3 regions of the Actinoplanes sp. CA-142083 genome follow, and region 1 is predicted to be linked to each of the others. Evidence: riboswitches for the same ligand, from Rfam matches in the RefSeq annotation. Region 1 holds a riboswitch; each other region holds the start of a gene.

Region 1 (7,040 bases):
CGGCGCGCTCGGCATCGCCGCGTTCATCATCGCCGAGCGGGCGTACGGCCACGAGGCGCTGCTGCCCCTGCGCCTGTTCCGCAACAAGACGGTCGCGGTCGGCTCGATCTCCAGCACGATCATCGGTATGGCCATGTTCGGCGGCCTGCTGACCGTGCCGCTGTACCTCCAGATCGTGAAGGGCTCCTCGGCCACCGAGGCCGGCCTCCAGATGATCCCGTTCGTGATCGGCATCATGGCCGGCTCGATCGCCGCCGGTCAGCTCATCGCCCGTACCGGCCGCTACCGGATCTTCCCGATCATCGGCAGCATCCTGATGGTCTCGGCCCTGGTGCTGTTCTCGCTGATCGGCGCCGACACCCCGCTCTGGAAGACCATGCTGATCATGGTGCTGATGGGCCTCGGCCTCGGCGGCAACATGCAGCCGATGATCACCGCGGTGCAGAACGCGGTCTCGCCCCGGGAGATCGGCGTGGCCACCAGCTCGGTCACGTTCTTCCGCTCGATGGGCGGCACGCTCGGCACGGCGATCTTCCTGTCGGTGCTGTTCAACGTGGTCGGCGGCAAGATCGCGTCGGCCTACCAGAAGGCGCAGGCCACCCCGGCCTTCCAGCAGTCGGTGGCCGCCGACCCGAGCCAGATGCAGACGCTGCAGCAGGCGCAGGGCAGCAGCGCGCTGAACGACACGTCGTTCCTCGAGAAGCTCTCGGCCGTCGTCTCGCACCCGTTCAAGGTCGGTTTCTCGGACGGCATCCAGGTCGTCTTCATCTTGGCCGCCGCGGTCATGGTGGTCGGCCTGATCGTGGTGTTCTTCCTGCCCGAGGTCCCGCTCGCCCAGCGGTCGGCCCAGGCGCAGCGCGAGGCCGACATCCTGGCGGCGGAGAACAGCGACGGCGTGCCCGGCGAGGTCGGCGCCGGTCCCCTCCCCGACAAAGTCATCCATTAGAAACCCAAAATTGGAGCCGGGACGCCCACGCGTCCCGGCTCTGTAGTTTTGGCGCATGTCTGTCGTGAAGATCAACGCCATCGAGGTGCCCGAGGGCGCCGGCCCCGAGCTGGAGAAGCGCTTCGCCGCCCGGCAGGGCGCCGTCGAGAACGCACCCGGCTTCCTCGCGTTCGAGCTGCTGCGCCCGGTCAACGGCGAGAACCGTTACTTCGTCTACACCCGCTGGGAGTCCGAGGAGGCGTTCCAGGCCTGGTCCTCGGGTTCCGCCCGGGAGGCGCACTCGGGCGAGCGGGCCAAGCCCGTCGCCACCGGCGCGTCACTGCTGGAGTTCGAGGTGGTCCAGCACGTCGAGAAGGCTTAACCGCGGCGGGCCGCCGCGGCGGCGATCAGGCGATCCGCCACCGCGCGGCGGTCCAGGCCGAGGCGCTGGGCGGTCTCGCCGAGCACGTCGTAGGCCTCGCGGACGCCGCACCCGCGCTGGGCGATGATCACACCGACCGCCCGGTCGACGGCGGCGTCGGTGCTGGTCTCGTCGCGGCGGCGCAGCTCGCCCAGCAGCACCTCGGCGTGGTTGACCAGCGCCATCGCGGTCAGCAGGAGATCGGGCCCGAGGTTGCCGGGCCCGTCCAGATAGAGGCTGACCGCGCCCACCTCGGCCCGGGGCACGTCCAGCGGCACGGCCACCACCGCGCGGACGCCCTCGGCGCGCGCGGGCTCGGCCAGCTCGGGCCAGCGCTCGTCGGTGGTCAGGTCGTTCACGGTGACCAGAGCGCGGGTGCGGGCCGCGTGCAGCCCGGGGCCGGTGCTCAACGCGTACTGGAGCTCATCGACGCCCTCGCCGGACGGCCCGGCGGCGGTGCAGGTGAGTGGCCCGCCCTCGCCGATCAGAGCGACCGAGCAACGCACCACGCCCGGCACCGCGCCGATCGCCAGTGCCGCAAGGCGCTCGAGCGCCGAGGCGAAGCTCTCGGCGCCGAGCAGACGCACCGAGAGCTCGTGCAGCAACCCGGCCAGTTCGACCGCGTGCGGGCCGCTCAGGGCGGCGGAGCGCGCGCTGCGGGTGCGCGCGGGACGGCTCAGTAAACGAGCGGGGCCGCGCGTCGGCGCAGAAATCCGGCGATTCGGGACAGACACGCGGGGAATATTGCCATGACCATCGACGAACACGGAAGTTCGGTGCCCCTACCGGGTGGTGTCGCCGGGCGCGGCGGCCTGGTCGGAGCGGCGATTCTCCACCGCTTCGGGGTCGTCCTCGCGCCGGTCGGAGTCCGCCAGGATCGCTTCGGCCTGTGCCCGCGGGTCGGCGCTGCCGGCCACACGTTCCTCCGGCAGCAGCTCGGCCGCGCGTTGCTCGATCCGGTCATCGCTCATAGATGATCAAATACCCCGGCCGGCAAGCCCCTGAAACACGTCGCCGCCCCCGGGCGAACCCGGGGGCGGCGTACGAGATGTCGGTGTGCATGTCGCCTCGCGGCGAAAGGCACAACACGGCTCCAGCCGAACGGTATTCCGTGAAGGCAAAGTGGTGAGGCCCGGGGACACTGGACACACCGACATCTGTTCTCAACGGTCGGCCCTCGACCATGATTCCGTTAGCAACTGTGACGCCGGTCACCCCTCCGTGGCCTGCTTGGCGCGGTCGTAGGCCATCTGGAGGAAGTCGGAGGCGGCCGTCGCGGTCAGGGCGGTGGCGACCAGGCGGGTCAGGCGCGGCGCGAGGACCAGGCCGCCGGTGAGGCCGGTGGCGACCCACACGGCCAGGCAGAACGGGCAGGTGACCAGCTCGCCGAGCCCGTGCCGGATGGAGTTGCCCTCGTCGCGCACCTCCTCGTTGAGCTCGCCGAGCCGGCCGGCTCGGCGTAGCGGGCGAGCGGCGCCCGCAGCGGGCTCGCCACCGCGTCCTTGGCGAGCAGGCGGCTCAGCTTGTGGGTGGCTATCGAGATCAGCAGCACGTCGGCGGCCGCGGGCCGGTCGGGTACGCGCTTCCCGGTGACCTTCGCGGCGGCGGCCAGTCCGGCGGCGAGCGCGCCGAACGCGCCCATCGCCACGGCGTACCCGGCGAGAGGCCGGTGCTCGTGCGGCGCGTACGCCTGACCGACGCGCTCCACCCGGTCACGCAGCGACTCAGTCACACGGCCTCCTCAGAAGTCCTGGGTGAGACGGGACGGGTCGACCTCGCGGCCCGGGTAGCGGGTCATGTACTCGGTCTCCAGCTCAGCCGTGCGCCGGAAGTGGTTGTCGAGGGCCGCGTCCGGGCCGTGCCGCAGCGTGGACATCCGGGCGCGGTAGAGGCTGGACAATTCCCGGAACAGGTCCTCGTCGTCGAGCGTGGCCGGGTCCACGCCGATCTCGGTCTCGGCGTCCGTCATCGTGCACCTCCGTGTGGGTCATCACCTGGCAGGACGGTTGCCCGCGCCGACGAAGGGCAAACGTGCCGCCGGTACGCTCGTGTGCATGAAGGGGCTCTGGACGCCGGCGTGGATCGCGCGGCACGTCCTGGCGCTCGTCGCGATCGCGGGCTGCCTCGGGCTGGGCTGGTGGCAGTTCAGCCGGGCCAGCGGGGGAAACACGCTCAGCTGGGGCTACACGTTCGAGTGGCCGGTCTTCGCGGCCTTCTTCGCCTTCCTCTGGTACCGCGAGGTCCAGCTCGCCCGCAAGCCGCCCGAGCCCGCGGAAGAAAAGGACGAAGAGCCCGAGAAGCTTCCAGGTTCGCCTGTTACGGTCGGCCGGCCCGTGCGTGTCGCGGTCGACCGGGCGCCCGCCGCGGACGACCCCGAGCTGGTGGCTTACAACGACTACCTCGCCTGGCTGGCCGAGCACCCCGGCGCCGGGGCGATGGATTACCCCGGATACTCCAAGAAATAAAGGGACGTGGCACTGTGCAGGGAGCGCTCACCCGCTATCGGATCATCGCGTGGATCGTGGGCGTCTGCCTGCTCACGATCGTCCTGGTCGGCATGCCGCTGAAGTACCTCGGCGACAACGACACCGTGGTGGCGATCGTCGGCCCCGCGCACGGCTTCCTCTTCATGGTCTACCTGGTGCTGACCTTCGACCTGGCACGCCGGGCGGGGTGGCCGTTCCTCCGGATGATCATCGTCATGGCCGCCGGAACCATCCCCTTCCTCTCCTTCTGGGCGGAGCGTAAGGTCAGCCACGCGTGGGTTCCCGCCGACCTGGCGAAAAGTCCGGTTTAAGCGGTCGAATAACCCGCAGTCTTCGTCGAATGACAATGCGTTATCGGGATCAATGGCGCATATCTGGCCTTTTCCTTAAATCCCGCGTAGAGACCTTGATTTTGATTCGCGCATCGATAAGTTAATGCGGTTGGTTCGGTCCGCAGCCACACCCCTCCGTGGCGCCGGCCAACGCCGCCCAATCGACGCGGTGTCCCGTCACGCCCTCCCCCAGGGCGGACGCGGTAGTCGCGCCGAACCGGGGAACCGCGTTTCTGGGGTGAATCCGCGAGAGCGGTAGGGCCTTCTTCCCGCCCGAATCCGACAGCTAACCCGGTCGGCGGCCAGCAGCGGAAGAAAGGTCAGCAACCGGTGCCAACCCCCCGCACCAGGCTTCGGGCACTCGCGGTCGCGGCGATGGCGATCGCGATCACCGGATCCATGGCGACCGCGGCACACGCGGCGCCGTCCGAGACCGAGCTCAAGAAGCAGATCGAGACCGCGTCGAACCAGCTCGAGGACATCACCGAGTCGTACAACAAGCTCAAGATCGACCTGAACAAGACGGCGACCGACCAGAAGACCCTCCAGGCCTCGCTGGCGCCCGCGAAGGCGAAGCTCGTGGTCGCCGAGGCTCAGGTCAGCAGCATCGCCGCTACGGCCTACAAGCAGGGCCGGGTCGGGCCGATGAGCGCGATCCTGGGCAACCAGCAGGGCGGCCTCGTCGAGAAGATGAGCTACCTCGAGATGATCAACCGCGCCAACCAGCGGGACATCGACGACTACACCGCGACCACGCAGAACTTCGCCGACCGGCAGGCCGCCCTGAAGACCACGCAGGCCAAGCAGGCGGCGCAGCTCAAGGCGATGGACACGCGCAAGAAGACGATCGAGGCGAACATCAAGAAGCTGCGCGCCATGCGGGAGCAGGCGTACGGCAGCGCGACCGAGACCGGTGTCGCGGGAGCGGCCGGCCCGGCGCCGTCCATCTCCGGCAAGGCCGGCGTCGCCGTCGACTTCGCGTACACGCAGGCGAACAAGCCGGCCTACTACGGCTACGGCGACGCCGGACCCAACACGTTCGACTGCTCGGGCCTGACGATGGCCGCGTGGGCGAAGGCCGGCAAGTCGCTGCCGCACAACGCCGCCGCGCAGTACAGCGCCACCGCCCGCATCAGCAAGTCCCAGCTCCAGCCGGGCGACCTGGTGTTCTATCGCAGCCTCGGCCACGTCGGCCTGTACGTCGGCGGCGGAATGATCATCGACGCGTCCCGCGAGGGCGAGCCGATCAAGAAGAGGTCGATCAACATCATGACCCCGTACGGCTACGGACGCGTGAAGTAACCCCGGACGCAATGAAGGCCGGTACCCGAGGGGGTACCGGCCTTTCGCGTCGCGGAAGGGGGATCAGGCGGCCTGCAGGCCCTCGGCCCGGGCCAGCTCGCGCAGCCGGCCGAGCGCCTGGATCTCGAGCTGGCGGATGCGCTCGCGGCTGAGCGAGAAGCGCGAGGCCACCTCGGTCAGCGAGTGCTCCCGGCCGTCCTCGAGGCCGTAGCGCGCCCGCATGATGCCGGCCGAACGGTCGTCGAGGTGGTTGAGCAGACCCTCGATGCGCTGGCGCTCCAGGGCCGTCAGCACGATCTCCTCGGGCGAGGGTGCGTCGCTGTCGGCCACCAGGTCGCCGAGGTTGGTGTCGCCGTCGTCGCCGACCGGGGTGTCCAGGGACACGGTGTCCTGGGCCCAGCGGGTGAGCTCGTTGACCCGCTCGACCGTCACGCCGAGAGCCTTCGCGATCTGCTCGGGCTCGGGGTCGGCGCCGAGCTCGCGGACGAGCTGGCGGGTCACGTTGCGCATCCGGTTGACGTCCTCCACCAGGTGCACGGGGAGGCGGACGGTGCGCTCCTGCTGGGCGATGGCCCGGCTGATCGCCTGCCGCACCCACCAGGTGGCGTACGTCGAGAACTTGTAGCCGCGCTCGTAGTCGAACTTCTCGACCGCGCGCACCAGGCCGGTGTTGCCCTCCTGGATCAGGTCGAGCATCGGCATGCCGGAGCGCACGTAGCGCCGGGCGATCGACACGACCAGTCGCAGGTTGGCCCGGATGAACAGATCCTTCGCCCGCTGACCCTCGTAGACGATCCGCTCCAGCTCCTCGCGGCTCACGCCTCGCGGCGTCTCGCCCTCGTCGAGCAGGAACTCCGCGTAGAGGCCCGCCTCGATCTGCTTGGAGAGGTCGACTTCCTCGGCTGCGCTCAGCAGTGGCGTCCTGGAGATCTCGTGCAGGTAGACGCCGACAAGGTCACGCTCCTCGGCGACCTGGTCGGTCCGCATCACGGTGTTCTTCTCCACGTTGCCCACGGTCCCCTCATTGCGTTCACTACTTACCCCGTTACGGGCAAACCCTGTGTTCATCAGTTCCTCCCCGTAACGTCCGCAGTTCGTACTTTGCGGTTACTGGCATCTACACAACAAATGACTGCTCGCACTGATTCCGGCTGGTGGGTCGAAAGTGTCACGAATGCCTGGGTGATTGCTGAGAGCCGCGTGCGATGTTCCTGAAGAGGGCTCTTGGCACAGCATTCGCGCGCCGCAGCCGCGGTCGGTCACGCAGCAGAACGCTTACCCGCGTCGGTCTCCATGACACCATCGGCCCCCCACCTGTCGCAGCGACGGGCATCACCACCGACCTTGGGATGTCCATCACTACCCAGTACGGCCGTTCGGCTTCCTGGGTTCACGTGCAGCATCGACAGCTTCGCGACCGGCTTGAACCAAAAATCTCATCAAAAAGATCCCGGGGCGCGGTGCCGAACGGGACCACCTGCCACAATGCGGCACGGCGCGCCATAGTTCACTCGCCCGCAAGGGTGACGCCCGTGCAGGTGACGGCCTATTTCGTAACTGTGCGCGACCACCAG
Region 2 (7,040 bases), 1.0 Mb from region 1:
CTGGTGCACGGTCACCGACTCGGGCCCCGGCATCCCCGCGCGGTACCTGCGGCCGCCCGAGGTGCCCGACTCGTTCGAGGTGGGCGGCCGGGGCATCTGGCTCGCCCATCAGCTCTGCGACGAGGTGACGGTGGCGACCGGCCCCATCGGTACCACGATCGGGCTGAGGATCGCTTTGCCACGCCGGGCGACATCCGCCTGAAACAGCAGTTTGAACTGGGCGTAAAGGTCACAGAAAATGTGAAGGCGCCCTTCGGGGCTCGCGGCGGGCCGCATGCGACTACATTGGGCGCGTGCTCGGACTACCTCCGCATGTGACGGCATGCCTTTTTGATCTTGACGGCGTGCTTACGCAGACCGCACTTGTGCACAATGCTGCGTGGAAACAGACGTTCGACGCGTTCCTCCAGACGTGGTCGGCACAGCACGGGCAAGAGTTCGTGCCGTTCGACTCCGGCGCCGACTATCACGACTATGTCGACGGCCGGCCACGCGCCGATGGTGTCCGCACCTTCCTGGCCTCTCGCGGTATCACCCTGCCCGAGGGCACCCCCGACGACGGTCCCGACCAGCTGACCGTGAACGGGCTCGGCAACAAGAAGAACATCCTCGTCCTGCAGAAGATCAAAGAGGGCGCCGTGCAGGTCTACGAGGGCTCGGTGGAGTACCTCAAGGCCGCCCGCGACGCGGGCCTGCGCCGCGCGGTGGTCTCGGCGAGCGCCAACTGCAAGGACGTGCTCGAGGCGGCGGGTATAGCCGACCTCATAGAGGAACGCGTGGACGGTGTGACCGCACGCGAGCAAAACTTGCCTGGCAAGCCGGCACCCGACACTTTCCTGTACGGGGCGAAACTCCTGGGTCTTCCGCCCGAGGCGTGTGCCGTCTTCGAGGACGCCCAAGCGGGCGTTGCCGCAGGTCGGGCCGGTCATTTCGGGATCGTGGTCGGCGTGGACCGAGTCGGGCAACGTGCCGCTTTGGTGGAGCACGGGGCCGACATCGTTGTCACGGACCTGTCCGAACTGCTGAAGCGCTGAGCACGCATCAGCGCTTATATCTTCGACGTCTTTCTCTTTCTCATTCGCGAGAGGCACCACCGTGATCCGTGAACGGGCATATCCCGTGGACCCCTGGCACATCCGGGAGACCCGGCTGGACCTGGACCTGCTGGCCCAGTCCGAGTCGGTGTTCGCGTTGGCCAACGGGCACATCGGGATACGCGGAAACCTGGACGAGGGCGAGCCCCACGGCCTGCCGGGTACGTACCTGAACTCGTTCTACGAGCTGCGCCCGCTGCCGTACGCCGAGGCCGGCTACGGATTCCCCGAGTCCGGCCAGACGATGATCAACGTGACCAACAGCAAGCTCATGCGGCTGCTGGTCGACGACGAGCCGTTCGACGTGCGGTACGGCGAGCTCCGCTCCCACGAGCGGGTGCTCGACCTGCGGGCCGGCACGCTCGAGCGCAACGTCGAGTGGGTCTCGCCGTCCGGCCAGGCGATCCGCGTGCGCACCGTACGGCTGGTCTCGTTCACCCAGCGCGCCGTGGTCGCCTACATGTACGAGGTCGAGCCGCTGGACGCGTCCTGCCGGCTGATCCTGCAGTCCGAGCTGGTCGCCAACGAGCAGCTGCCGCCGATGAGCAAGGACCCGCGCGTGGCGGCGGTGCTGGACCACCCGCTGCAGGCCGAGGAGATGCTCGAGCAGCGCACCGGCGGCCTGCTCGTGCACCGCACCAAGGCCAGCGACCTGCGGATGGCCGCGGCCATGGAACACCTGGTCGAGGCGCCCGGCAAGCACGCGATCACCACCGAGGGCCACCCCGACTGGCTGCGCACGACGGTCGCCACCAAGCTCGAGCCGGGCCAGAAGCTGCGGGTGGTCAAGCTCGCCGCGTACGGGTGGTCCGGAAGCCGCTCGCTGCCCGCCATCCGCGACCAGGTGGGCGCCGCGCTCGCCAGCGCCCGGCTGGACGGCTGGGAAGGCCTCGTGGACGCCCAGCGGGAGTACCTGGACGCCTTCTGGGACCACTCCGACGTCAAGGTCGAGGGCGACCCTGAGGTGCAGCAGGCGGTCCGCTTCGGGCTGTTCCACACGCTGCAGGCGGGCGCCCGGGCCGAGCAGCGCCCGATCGGCTCCAAGGGACTGTCCGGCCCCGGCTACGACGGCCACACGTTCTGGGACGCCGAGACCTTCGTGCTGCCCGCGCTGACCTACACCCAGCCCTCGGCGGCGGCCGACGTGCTGCGCTGGCGGCACTCGACGCTCGACCTGGCCCGGGAGCGCGCGCAGACGCTCGGCCTGCAGGGCGCGGCCTTCCCGTGGCGCACGATCCGCGGCCAGGAGTGCTCCGCGTACTGGCCGGCCGGCACCGCGGGCTTCCACATCGGCGCCGACATCGCCGACGCGGTCCGCCGTTACGTGCAGGCCACCGGCGACTACGACTTCGAGCGCGAGGTGGGCCTCGAGCTGCTGATCGAGACCGCCCGGCTGTGGCGGTCGCTGGGCCACCACGACCGGCACGGCCGCTTCCACATCGACGGCGTCACCGGCCCCGACGAATACACGGCCGTGGTCGACGACAACATCTACACCAACCTGATGGCCCAGCAGAACATGTTCAGCGCGGTCGAGGCGGCCAAGCGCCACCCCGACCTGGCCCGTCAGCTCGGCGTGGACGACGAGGAGATGGCCTCCTGGCGGGACGCGGCGGCGGCCGTGCACATCCCGTACGACCGGGAGCTCCACGTGCACCAGCAGTCGGAGGGCTTCACCCGGCTGCAGGAGTGGGACTTCGAGAACACGCCCCCGGAGGCGTACCCGCTGCTGCTGAACTACCCGTACTTCGACCTGTACCGCAAGCAGGTGGTCAAGCAGGCCGACCTGGTCATGGCGATGTACATCCGCGGCGACGCGTTCACGCCAGAGGAGAAGCAGCGCAACTTCGCCTACTACGACGCGCGGACCGTCCGGGACTCGTCGCTGTCGGCGTGCATCCAGGCCGTCATGGCGGCCGAGGTGGGCCATCTCGAGCTGGCCCACGACTACCTGGGCGAGGCCGCCCTGATGGACCTGCACGACCTGCACCAGAACTCGCGGGACGGCGTGCACGTGGCGTCGCTGGCCGGAACGTGGATCTCGTTGATCGCCGGCCTCGGCGGCATGCGGGACTTCAACGGCCAGCTGTCGTTCGCGCCGCGCCTGCCCAGCCGGATCAGCAACCTGGAGTTCTCGCTGCTGTGGCGGGGCCTGCGGGTGCGGGTGAACGTGACCGCCGACGAGGCCACCTACTCGCTGCGCAACGGTGGCGGCTCGGCCCGCCTGGTGTTCAGCCACCACGGCAAGGAGATCGAGGTGACCCAGGTGAAGCCGGTGACCGTGCCGATCCCGCCGCAGGGTCCGGTCGGGCCGCCGCCGACCCAGCCGGCCGGTCGCTCCCCGGTGCGCCGGGCGCCGCAGGACTGACGCACTGACTGAAAAGGGCCCCCTTGGGGGCCCTTTTCTTGAAACGACTTCTTAAAGCATTGATACGTGTACGTGGTCCTTGTGGTTGCTCGCGCCGTGATAGGCGTGCCAGCCGGTGGCCGGGAACCAGATCTGCGCGTACCAGATGACGTAGTAGATGCCCAACCGGTCGGCGTTGCGCACCAGGAACGCCATGAGGTCGTTGCCGTAGTTCTTCATGTCGGCGTTGTGCGCGACCGAGAATCCGCTCTTCTGCAACGACCAGTCGCAGGCCCGGCCCTTCGGGTGCTCGAACGGACCGCCGTTGCGGTGACAACCGACGAAGCGATTGAAGCCCGCCTTCTTCACCTCTTGGTACATGTGCAATGTACGGGCGGTGATGCAACCGCTTGTGGTCGGATCCTTCACCGTGCATTTCTCCGCCGAGAATCCGCCTTCGGAGTTGCGCGGGGCCGGCGCCGCCTGCTTGGACACCGCGTCCACGAAGCCGCCGGTGAGACTCTCGCCACCGACCAGCGACAGCGCCTTGTCGGCCGCGTCCTTCTGCTTCTTCATCGCGACCAGGTTGGTCTGCTGCTGCTTCACCTCGGCGTCGAGCGCGGCCTTCTTGGCGGTCACGTCGTCGATGGCCGCGTTCAGCTCGCGCAGCTTCCGGTCGTGCAGGGTGTTGATCTCCTCGAGCGAGACCGCCTTGGCCAGGAAGTCGTCCGACCCCTGGCTGCCGAGCAGGAAGCTCGCGGCGCCGAGGTGACCGGTGCGGTACTGCTGCGCGGCGATCGCGTTGACCTCGGGAACCAGCGAGTCGCGTTTCGCCTCGGCCAGGTTGATCTGGATGGCCAGCTTCTTCTGCGTCGTGGTCGACTTCGCCACGGCGGCCTTGGCCTGCACGAACTTGCGGTTCGACGACTCGAGCACTTCGTTGAGGGTGGAGTTCGACTCGATCTCGTCACCCTTCTCGTCGGGCTGGGCCGACGAGGACGACGAGTCGTCGGGATCGGCGCTCGCGGGCGCGGCGGGCGCCGCGAAGATCGAGGCAGCCACGAGCGGCGCCAGGGCGAGGGTCAGCCACCGGCGGGGGCGTACGGTCATCCACGTTCCTTCCGGGTTACCGCCGACCGGGTTAGCTGACGGGTTCGGGACGGAAGCGATCCCTACCGCTCTCGCGGATTCACCCCAGTGGGACATTGGGTCCCCGGCTCGCCTTGCGGCGATTGGGCGGCGGCCTGCCGGCACCTCGGGGGCGGCGCCTCGGTGGCAGAGCCGCGGGTGAGTTTACCCGAGGTCGCGCGACACTTCAGTCTCCGGAAAATGCGAATGCGGTAATCCTTCGAGCACTTTCCGTGATAAGTCGACGCACGGTCATCCGGTGATCGCGTGGAGTGCGAGATCTGTCGATCAATCGATGTCATGGGTATCGTCGGTCGCGATCCCCGCCCGGGGATCGCCGCCTAATCGCCTTTGGCGAGTCGGGGACCCAGGTTTTTGTTGGGGTGAATCCGCTCTCAGCGGTAGGGAACTTCCGTCCCGAACCCGTCAGCTAACCCGGTCGGCGGCCGACGGAAGGAATGGTTGTGCGGCACATTACTGTCCGCCGGCGATTAGCGGCGTCGCTCGCCATGGTGGTGGCCGCCTGCGGCCTGGCCTTCGCGGTCGCGTCGCCGGCCGGCGCGGCCCCCGGCGACACCGGCGACGACGGCGAGGGCGGCTCCAAGACCCTGATCCAGCAGCTCGAGGCGGCCTCCAAGGGCTACCTCGAAGCCAAGGACGCGCTGGCCGCGAGCAAGAAACGGCAGGTCGAGCTGACCGCCCGGCTCAAGGAGCTGGACACCGAGCTCGCACCCCGGCAGGCGGCGTTCGACCAGATCGTCCAGCAGTCCTACATGAGCGGCCGGCTCGGCCCGATGAGCGCGCTGCTCACGGCGGACTCGTCCGGCGGTTTCCTGGACCGTGCGGAGACGCTCCAGACGGTCGCGGCGAAGCAGAAGGCCGTGATGGCCGACCTGGAGGCCACCCGCGACGGTCAGGCCAAGGCGAAGCTCGCGATCGACGCAACCATCCGCGACCAGCAGAAGCAGGTCAACGTGATGGCCAAGCGCAAGGTCCAGGCCGAGAGCGCGCTGAAGGCGGCCAACGCCGGGCAGGACGACCCGCAGCCGAGCGACGGCGGCAGCAGCGCGAGCTCGGGCTCGTTCCAGGGCGGCAGCGGCATGGTGGACGACCCGACCAGCGGCGGCCGCATCACCCAGCGCATGCTGTTCGCCATGCGGCAGGCCCAGTCGGCCGGCTTCAACCACTACGTGCACTGCTTCCGCGAACAGAACAGCGGCGAGCATCCGAAGGGGAGAGCCTGCGACTTCGCCGCCGACAAGGACGGGTTCGGCGGGGTGGCGACCGGCAGCAGCAAGACGTACGGGACCAACCTGGCGAACTATTTCATCAACAACTCGAGCAAGCTCGGCGTGCTCTACGTCATCTGGTTCCGACGCATCTGGCTGCCGTCGAGCGGCTGGAAGTCGTACTCGGGTGGCAACGGCGACCCGTCGAGCGACCACACCAACCACGTGCACCTGTCAGTGCGCCCGTAGCTCGAGGGGAGTACGGGACCTTCACTTCTTGACGAAGGTCTCGTACTCCTTCATCACGTCCTCGGTCGGGCCGTCGGCCTTGATCACGCCGCCTTCGAGCCAGATGCTGCGCTCGCAGGTGTCCCGGATCGACTGCTCGCTGTGGCTGACCAGGAAGACAGTGCCGGCCTCGGCGCGCAGGTCGCGCACCCGCTGCTCGCTGCGCTTGCGGAACTTCGCGTCGCCGGTGGCGAGGGCCTCGTCGATGAGCAGCACGTCGTGCTTCTTGGCCGCGGCGATCGCGAAGCGCAGCCGGGCTCCCATGCCGGACGAGTAGGTCCGCATCGGCAGCGAGCTGAAGTCGCCCCGCTCGTTGATGCCGGAGAACTCGATGATGTCCTGCACCTGGCCCTTGACCTCGGCCGGGCTCATGCCCATGGCCAGGCAGCCGAGCATCACGTTGCGCTCGCCGGACAGGTCGTTCATCAGCGCCGCGTTCACGCCCAGCAGCGAGGGCTGGCCGGCCGCGTAGATCGCGCCGCCCGGCTCGACCGGCAACAGCCCGGCGATCGCCCGCAACAGCGTCGACTTGCCCGAGCCGTTGGTGCCGATCAGGCCGATGGCCTCGCCCTTGTAGGCCACGAAGCTGACGCCCTTGACCGCGTGCACCTCGCGCACGGCGGCGCTCTTGGTGCGGGTGACCAGCCGCTTGAAGCTGCTCAGCGGCGAGTTCTGCGCGGCCGACACCGAACCGTGGATGCGGTAGATGATGTGCGCGTTCTCCGCGATGATCGTGGGGACCCGCTCGTCGTCAGCCACGGCCATAACCCTTCTCTCCACGCCAGAAGTACGCGTACCCGCCGATGCCGACCACCAGCGCCCAGATGATCGCCTGGATCCACAGCCGGGTCGGCGTGCCGGCCAGCGGCACGTCCTCCATCAGCGCGTGCCGGATCAACTCGATGTAGACCAGCAGCGGGTTGGCCTGGACCACGGCGAGCTTCCACCCGTGCA
Region 3 (7,040 bases), 770 kb from region 1:
ATGGGAGCCAGGGTGGCGTCGCGGCCGCGGGACTCGACCTCTATGCCGCCGGGCAGGCCGGAGTGCTGCCAGACGTTGCCGGCGATGTGCTGGGCGCCGCAGCTGCGGCAGTAATAGGTGAGCTCGCTCGGCACCCGCTTGCTGACCTGGGTGCTCACCTCGCCGCGCGGCATCGAGTCGTGCACGACCTCGCGGAAGGCGGCCGCGGTCGCGGTGAAGGCGGCGATGCCCAGGCGCATGCCGTCGGGGATCTGGCCGCTCTTGATGCGTGAGGTGGCGTCGGCGTCGCTGACCGGCCACAACTGTTTGACCAGGGTGGCCAGGTCGGCGCGGCGGTGCAGGTGTGGGGCGCCGCGGGCGGCCCAGACGGTGATCAGGCGCTCGTCGTCGAGGTCGGCCGACGTGCGGGCGGCCAGGGCGACCTGCTGGGAACCGGGCGAATACTCCTGCACGCCCAGATCGAGCAGGGGCAGGTCGGCGGGGCGCTGGTCGGAGCGCTCGGCCAGGCCGAGCGCGGCCACGCGGTAGGCCATCACCTGTGCACGATCGACGTTGACCATGACACCTCCCCAGGGGTCCGGAGGCCGCCCCGGCGGGAGGAGCGGCTTTCTTCAGGTGCGACGACCGTACCGCCGGGCTGCGACATTTTTCAGACGATCAAGGCGGCTGCCGGGGTGGCCGGTCATCATCTCCCAGGTGTCGAGGCTGCTCGGGCCGTCCGGGCCGACCTGGAGAATCGGCGCCTCGCCGGTCAGGGAGTAGCCGCAACGACGCGCCACCGCGGCGCTCGCCGTGTTCGCGGGATCGATCCGCAGCAGCAGGCGACTCAGTTTGAGTGTGCTTCCGGCGTACGAGGAAAGCAGTGAGAGTGACCCCGACGCGAGCCCGCGGTGACGATGGCGCGCGCCCACCAGATAGCCCAGTTCGGCCTCTTTGAGGCCGGCGTCGATGCCGAAGAGCAGGACCTCGCCGACCGGACGGCCGCCGCGCTCGGTGATCGCGAGCTGAATGCGCTGACCGCTGATGCGGCCCTGATGGGCGCGTTTGAGGTAGGCGACGCCGGCCTCGGTGTCGAAGGGCGAGGGCATCGGCGTCCAGCGGGCGATGTCGGGATCGTCGAGGAGGCCGATCAGGTCGCCGAGATCGTCGGAGCGCCACTCGCGCAGGACTATGCCGTCGCCCGTCAGCGTGATCGGGAAGGGAAGACGGGTGGCGGCCACGCCTTGATCCTGCCCGAATGAACCCGGTTCAAGCCAGTCCGTCATGATGCCACCCCTCGATCAATCGACGATGCCCGAGGTGTGCGTCGCGCGGCTCGGCGTGGGCCTACCGTTGATCTCGTGGACGAGCGGACTGCGTTGGTGACGCGGCGGGGCGAGAACTACGGCGGGCGTTCCCGCCAGGAGCGCGCGACGGATCGGCGCGACCGGATCCTCGCGTCGGCGCTGCACCTGTTCGGGACGCACGACTACGACGACGTCACGGTCGCGGAGGTCTGCGCCGGCGCGAAGGTCTCGAAAAGGTACTTCTACGAGCATTTCGTCGACCGGGAGGATCTGGTGCGGGCGCTGCACCGGCAGCAGAACGAATGGCTGCTCGCCGGCGTCTCGGCGGCCACGCCGGATGCGCCGGGCAGTCTCGAGGAGATGCTGCGTCCGGCGGTGCGGCGCCTGCTGGGGATGCTGCAGGCAAACCCGGAGCGGGCGCAGGTCATCTACATCAACGCGCCGCGCATGGAGACGCGGCGGCGTGGCGTCCTTCGCGAGGACGCACAATTCCTGGCGGGCATGTTGCGGCGGGTGGGTGGTCGCCCTACCACCGAGATTCGGTACGAGCGGATGCTGCTCGCCCTGGTCGCGGGGCTGAGTGAGGTCATCATCGACTGGCTGTCGCGCGGCATGACGGACGACGTCGACGCTCTGGCGGACCATTTGACCGATTTCTGCACGGCCGTGCTGGGCCGCTTGGAACGCTCTTAGCTTTTACCCGCGGTGATCTCCACTCCGGCGCCGCGCAGGCGGGCCACCAGGGCGTCGCCCAAGGCGGTGGCGGGGGTCAGGACGCCGCCCTCGGAGGCGGGCAGCGCGTCGCGGTCGTGGGCGAGGGCCAGCGCCGACTCGCCGAGCATGACGGCGGTGGCCGCGTAGCCGGGGTCGCCCTTGGCCCGGAACCGGGCCGTGTAGCGCGCGCCGGACGTCGTGGTGGCGAACAGGTCCATCGTGAAGTGGCCGCTCTCACGGGACTCCGCGCTCGGGCCCTCGCCCGGTTTGGGCAGGATCCGGTCGAGGACGTAGCGGGTCGGCGGCAGCGACAGGCCGACCATCAGCGCGCCGAGGCCGAGCCGGGTGCCGTGAGCCATCACCGGGGAGAGCGGGGAGGAGCCGACGCTCATCGCCTCGCGGTAACGGAACGCCCGGCCGTACTCCCAGCCGCGCAGCGCGTTGCTCCGGCGCACCACCCGGGTGTTGTAGGAGGCCATGAAGAACGGCGCGAGCGTGCCGCGCAGCCGAGGGTGCACGGCCGGACCCGAGACGACGGCCGTGTCGTCCTGGCGGCCGAGGTCGGGCTCGGCGGATCGGTCGGGGCTCAGCGAGTACGGGCTGGCGGCGACCCGGCGCAGCTTGCGGTCGTTCTTGACCACGTCGAGCTGGTGCCGCATCGAGTCGATCGTGCCGCCGCTGATCCCGCCGCGCAGGCTGGTGACGACCAGCGTGGTGTCGGTGAGCTCGCCGGCGCCGCCGGCCTTGGCCTGCTGGGCGAGCACGTGCACGCCGATGTCGGACGGAATCGAGTCGAAGCCGCAGGAGTGCACGATGCGGGCGCCGGTCGAGCGGGCCAGCTCGTGGTTGTCGTCGATGCTCTCCCGGGCGAACAGCACCTCCCCGGTGAGGTCGACGTAGTCGGTGCCGGCGGCGGCGCAGGCCCGGACGAGCGGTTTGCCGTATTTCGCATATGGCCCGACGGTGGTGACGACGACCCGCGTCGCCGCGGCGATCCGCTCGAGGGCCGCGACGTCGGCGGCATCGGCCACGAGAATCGGCCAGTCGACGCCGAGACGCTGCTTGACCTGGGCGATCTTGACCTCGGAGCGGCCCGCGAGAGCGACCCGCGTGCCGGCTGGAGCGTGCTCGGCCAGATACTGCGCCACCAACGCTCCGACGAAGCCGGATGCGCCGTGGACGACGATGTCGTGATCGCTCATGGCAGCCGATTCTGCACCAGGTTTCGAGCAGCAGCCGGACAAGTTACCGATCAGTAATGCCAGAACCGCATCAATCGGTTATTCTCGACATAAAGCAAGATCAAATAGGGCAATAGCTGAGAACAACGTCACCATTCACGCTTCGAGCTTGGGCGATTTCGCGGAGCCGTGGTTACCGTCGGCCGGTCCCGCGATGCGGGCACCGCGGGTGGAACGCCGAGTCCCTGCCACCGCCCGCCGGACATCGAACTCGTGGCAGGGAGCGGGGGACCCAACGTTCCTCGGCGCGCGGTGCGCGCGCCTCGGGGTGAAGCCGCACGATGGCGGCCGGGCACCTCAGCCCGAACCCGACAGCTGACCTCGTAGGCGTGGAGGGTTCTCTGTCATGGCACAGATCCGCAAGCATGCCCGCACGTCGCGGGCGCGCAAGCACGCCCGTTTCGCGCTGGGCCTCACGGCCATCGGCGTGGCGGGCACGGCCGCCCTGCTCGGCCCCGCTTCCCCCGCACAGGCGTCCAGTGTGAACTGGGACGCGATCGCGCAGTGCGAGTCGGGCGGCAACTGGAGCATCAACACCGGCAACGGCTTCTACGGCGGGCTGCAGTTCACCCGCGGCACGTGGAAGGCCTACGGCGGCACGAAGTACGCCAGCACCGCGAACAAGGCGAGCAAGGCGGAGCAGATCCGCATCGCCGAGAAGGTGCTGGACGGCCAGGGCATCGGCGCGTGGCCGGTGTGCGGCAAGAAGGCCGGCTCGTCGAAGCACTACAAGGGCACCAACACGAGCGGCTCCAAGTCGACGACTTCGTCGCACAAGTCGAAGTCCACGCACAAGTCGAAGTCGACCACGCACAAGGCCACCAAGAAGGCCACCAAGAAGTCGACTTCGTCGCACAAGGTGACCCGCGCCACGACCGCGAAGGCCACCGGCAAGACCTACGTCGTCCGCTCCGGCGACACGCTGTCGGCAATCGCCACCCGCAACCACATCGCGGGCGGCTGGCACACCCTCTACCAGCTGAACGGCAACACCATCAGCAACCCGAACCTGATCTTCCCCGGTCAGCGGATCGCGCTCTGATCCACCCCTAGCGATCCGGCCGCTCATCCCCCAGGGCGGCCGGATCGCATCCCCACCGCCGGCGGCGAACGCATCGTCGAGGGCCGCCCTGGCCGCGTTTGTGCCACAGTGGCGGCATGGCCACCGACCCCCATCTCGAACCGCACTGGGACAGCGCGGCGCTGATCACCATCGACATGCAGCGCGACTTCCTTTCCGACGGTCCCTTCGGGTTGGCGGGCACGACCGAGATCCTCCCCAACCTCACCAAGCTCACCGAGGCCTTCCGGGCAACCGGACGCCCGATCGTCCACGTTGTCCGCCTCTATCCGGCCGACGGCCAGGACGTCGACCGCGTGCGGCGCACACTCGTGCAGAGCGGCGCGGAATTCGCCCGCCCCGGCACACCCGGCCGCCTGCTGGCGCCGGGCCTGGCACCCACCGACGACCTGGACGACGAGGCCCTTCTCCGCGGCGAGCCGCAGCAGTTGGGACCCGCCGAATACGCGCTCTACAAGCCGCGTTGGGGCGCCTTCTATCGCACGCGGCTCGAGGAACTCCTCGCCGCGCACAACGTCGACACCCTCGTCTTCGCCGGCTGCAACCTGCCGAACTGCCCCCGAGCCAGCATCATCGAGGCCCACGAGCGCGACTACCGCGTCGTGCTGGTAACCGACGCCGTGTCACAGGCCAGCGACCAGGGTTTCCGCGAGATCGCCGGCCTGGGCACCGTGCTCCGCACCACCACCGAGATCATCACGCCCACGGCTTGACACCGCTCGATACGTCTCGGCCAAGCGGCGGGACCGAGCCGGTGCGCAGCCAAGCGGCAGGACCGAGGCGGTGCAGCCGAGCGATGCGCGGCCAGGCGATGCGCGGCCAGGCGATGCGCGGCCAGGCGATGCGCGGCCAGGCGATGCGCGGCCAGGCGATGCGCGGCCAGGCGATGCGCGGCCAGGCGATGCGCGGCCAGGCGATGCGCGGCCAGGCGATGCGCGGCCGAGCGGCGCGGGCGATGCGGGGCCGGAAGGGCTCGGCCAGGTGGCCGGGCCGGTCAGGGTTTGGGGGTTGCGAACTCGGGCTGGTCGAGGACTCGCAGCCAAGTGCCGTCGGGCTGGCGGCGGACCACCTGGGCTCGGGCGCCGGCGCCGTCCTTGGGTGGGGTCGAGGTGAGGGCGAGGTCGCCGCTGATCAGGGTCGGCAGCGGCTGCTCCGGCTCGAAGGAGGGCATGTGGGGCAGCGCCTCCTCCCAGAGCTTCTGGATCGCTGCCCGGCCGACCGTCTGCTGGCCTGGCGGGTAGGCCATCACCGCATCTTCCTCATAGAGCTGGGCCAGGCCCTCCGCATCCTTCGCGTTGGCGCGCTCGACGAACAGGCGGGTCAGGTCTTCTGGCTTGCGAGCCTTTTCGCGTTCGGTCATGACTCCACCCTCGTCCGGTGGGGGACAGAAGTCCAACGCATAGTTTTTCTGCGAACTAGAATCTGTGGTTATGGAACTGCGGCAGCTCGAGTACTTCGTGGCGGTGGCTGAGGAGGCCGGGTTCACTCGGGCCGCCCAGCGTGTGCACATCAGCCAGTCGGGTGTAAGTGCGCAGGTCAAGGCGCTGGAAAGCGAGCTGGCGGCCGAGCTCTTCGACCGGTCGGGGCGGGTTGCGCGGCTCACCGAGGCGGGGCGGGTGGCGCTCGGGTACGCCAAGGTCGCGCTGAACGCCGCCGCCGAACTGCGTCAGGCGATCGACGAGGTGAAGGGGCTCGTCCGCGGCCATCTGACGATCGGGATGGTTACCGGGTGCGAGATCACTCCCCTGTTCGCCGCGCTGGCCGCCTTTCACCGTGAGCACCCGGGGATCGAGCTCGAGCTGCTCGAGGACGACTCGCGGATGCTCGTCAACTCCGTGCGGACCGGCTTGGCGGACGTCGCCCTCGTCGGGGTGGCCGGCTCGCCGCCCGAGCACCTGTCCGCGCAGGTGATTGCCAGCGAAGGACTTGTCGCGCTGGTCCCGCCCGACCATCCACAGGCGAGCGAACGCGGGCTGCCGCTGATGGAGCTGATGGCCTACTCTCTTGTCACCCTTCCCGAGGGGACCGGCATCCGCGCCGCCTTTGATGAGGCATGCGTGTCGGCGAGCCTGATACCCGACGTGGTGCTGGTCGCGTCGGCGCCCGCGGCGGTCGCTGACATGGCGGCTCGCGGGCTGGGCGTCGCGGTGCTGAGCGAGTCGATGGGAAAGCTGCACCCCGGGCTCGTGGCCGTGCCGATCACCGGGGTGACGATCCCGGCGTTGCTCGCGCTGGTGTGGCGGCCACGGACGAGCCCGGCGTTGGCCGCGCTGCTGCCGCACCTCCGGCGGGAGTTCGGCGACCGCTGACAGACGACGGCGCGGGGCACGCGGGGACACGGCGAGAACGGCAGCGCGGGATGCGGCGCGGCGGCACGCAATCCGGCGTGGCGGCGCGAAGTGTGGGGCGGCCGGCGTGCGGCGCGGGGGTGCAGCGCGGGTGGTGCAGCGCGGGCGGCGCGGGGTGCGGCGCGAGAGGCGCGGGGTGCGGCGCGAGAGGCGCGGGGTGCGGCGCGAGAGGCGCGGGGTGCGGCGCGAGAGGCGCGGGGTGCGGCGCGAGAGGCGCGGGGTGCGGCGCGAGAGGCGCGGGATGCCGGGCGGCGCGGCGGCGCGAGGGTGCGGCGTGGGGTGGGGGCTGGGCGCGATAGCGTCGCCGTCATGACGGAGATCTCTCTGCGGCAGCGGCTTCGGGCGGCGCTACCGATCGCTATGAAGTCGC

What was found. Region 1 has a riboswitch for cyclic di-AMP ahead of ACQPZX_RS06980 (NlpC/P60 family protein). Riboswitches for the same ligand answer to the same signal wherever they lie in the genome.
Region 2: it holds a riboswitch for cyclic di-AMP, as region 1 does, so the genes downstream of both, ACQPZX_RS02090 (coiled-coil domain-containing protein) here and ACQPZX_RS06980 (NlpC/P60 family protein) in region 1, are expected to answer to the same signal.
Region 3: it holds a riboswitch for cyclic di-AMP, as region 1 does, so the genes downstream of both, ACQPZX_RS03215 (transglycosylase family protein) here and ACQPZX_RS06980 (NlpC/P60 family protein) in region 1, are expected to answer to the same signal.

The regions. Positions count from the first base shown of each region.
Region 1 is NZ_CP192076.1:1,455,861-1,462,900, reverse strand. Features, by position in the region: gene ACQPZX_RS07020 (MDR family MFS transporter) at 1-946, shown strand, start outside; gene ACQPZX_RS07015 (antibiotic biosynthesis monooxygenase family protein) at 1,002-1,307, shown strand; gene ACQPZX_RS07010 (ANTAR domain-containing protein) at 1,304-2,080, opposite strand; gene ACQPZX_RS07005 (hypothetical protein) at 2,129-2,317, opposite strand; partial or broken gene ACQPZX_RS07000 (DUF1360 domain-containing protein) at 2,558-3,078, opposite strand; gene ACQPZX_RS06995 (DUF6158 family protein) at 3,088-3,315, opposite strand; gene ACQPZX_RS06990 (hypothetical protein) at 3,401-3,811, shown strand; gene ACQPZX_RS06985 (DUF3817 domain-containing protein) at 3,826-4,143, shown strand; cyclic di-AMP (ydaO/yuaA leader) riboswitch at 4,354-4,480, shown strand; gene ACQPZX_RS06980 (NlpC/P60 family protein) at 4,495-5,466, shown strand; gene ACQPZX_RS06975 (sigma-70 family RNA polymerase sigma factor) at 5,530-6,534, opposite strand.
Region 2 is NZ_CP192076.1:428,856-435,895, forward strand. Features, by position in the region: gene ACQPZX_RS02070 (ATP-binding protein) at 1-202, shown strand, start outside; gene ACQPZX_RS02075 (HAD family hydrolase) at 294-1,034, shown strand; gene ACQPZX_RS02080 (glycoside hydrolase family 65 protein) at 1,096-3,462, shown strand; gene ACQPZX_RS02085 (coiled-coil domain-containing protein) at 3,514-4,551, opposite strand; cyclic di-AMP (ydaO/yuaA leader) riboswitch at 4,557-4,690, opposite strand; cyclic di-AMP (ydaO/yuaA leader) riboswitch at 4,898-5,030, shown strand; gene ACQPZX_RS02090 (coiled-coil domain-containing protein) at 5,079-6,047, shown strand; gene ACQPZX_RS02095 (ABC transporter ATP-binding protein) at 6,069-6,851, opposite strand; gene ACQPZX_RS02100 (ABC transporter permease) at 6,838-7,040, opposite strand, start outside.
Region 3 is NZ_CP192076.1:681,497-688,536, reverse strand. Features, by position in the region: gene ACQPZX_RS03235 (DNA glycosylase AlkZ-like family protein) at 1-560, opposite strand, end outside; gene ACQPZX_RS03230 (GNAT family N-acetyltransferase) at 612-1,220, opposite strand; gene ACQPZX_RS03225 (TetR/AcrR family transcriptional regulator) at 1,341-1,979, shown strand; gene ACQPZX_RS03220 (saccharopine dehydrogenase family protein) at 1,976-3,202, opposite strand; cyclic di-AMP (ydaO/yuaA leader) riboswitch at 3,428-3,586, shown strand; gene ACQPZX_RS03215 (transglycosylase family protein) at 3,588-4,283, shown strand; gene ACQPZX_RS03210 (cysteine hydrolase family protein) at 4,400-5,035, shown strand; gene ACQPZX_RS03205 (YybH family protein) at 5,317-5,682, opposite strand; gene ACQPZX_RS03200 (LysR family transcriptional regulator) at 5,753-6,631, shown strand; gene ACQPZX_RS03195 (hypothetical protein) at 6,980-7,040, shown strand, end outside.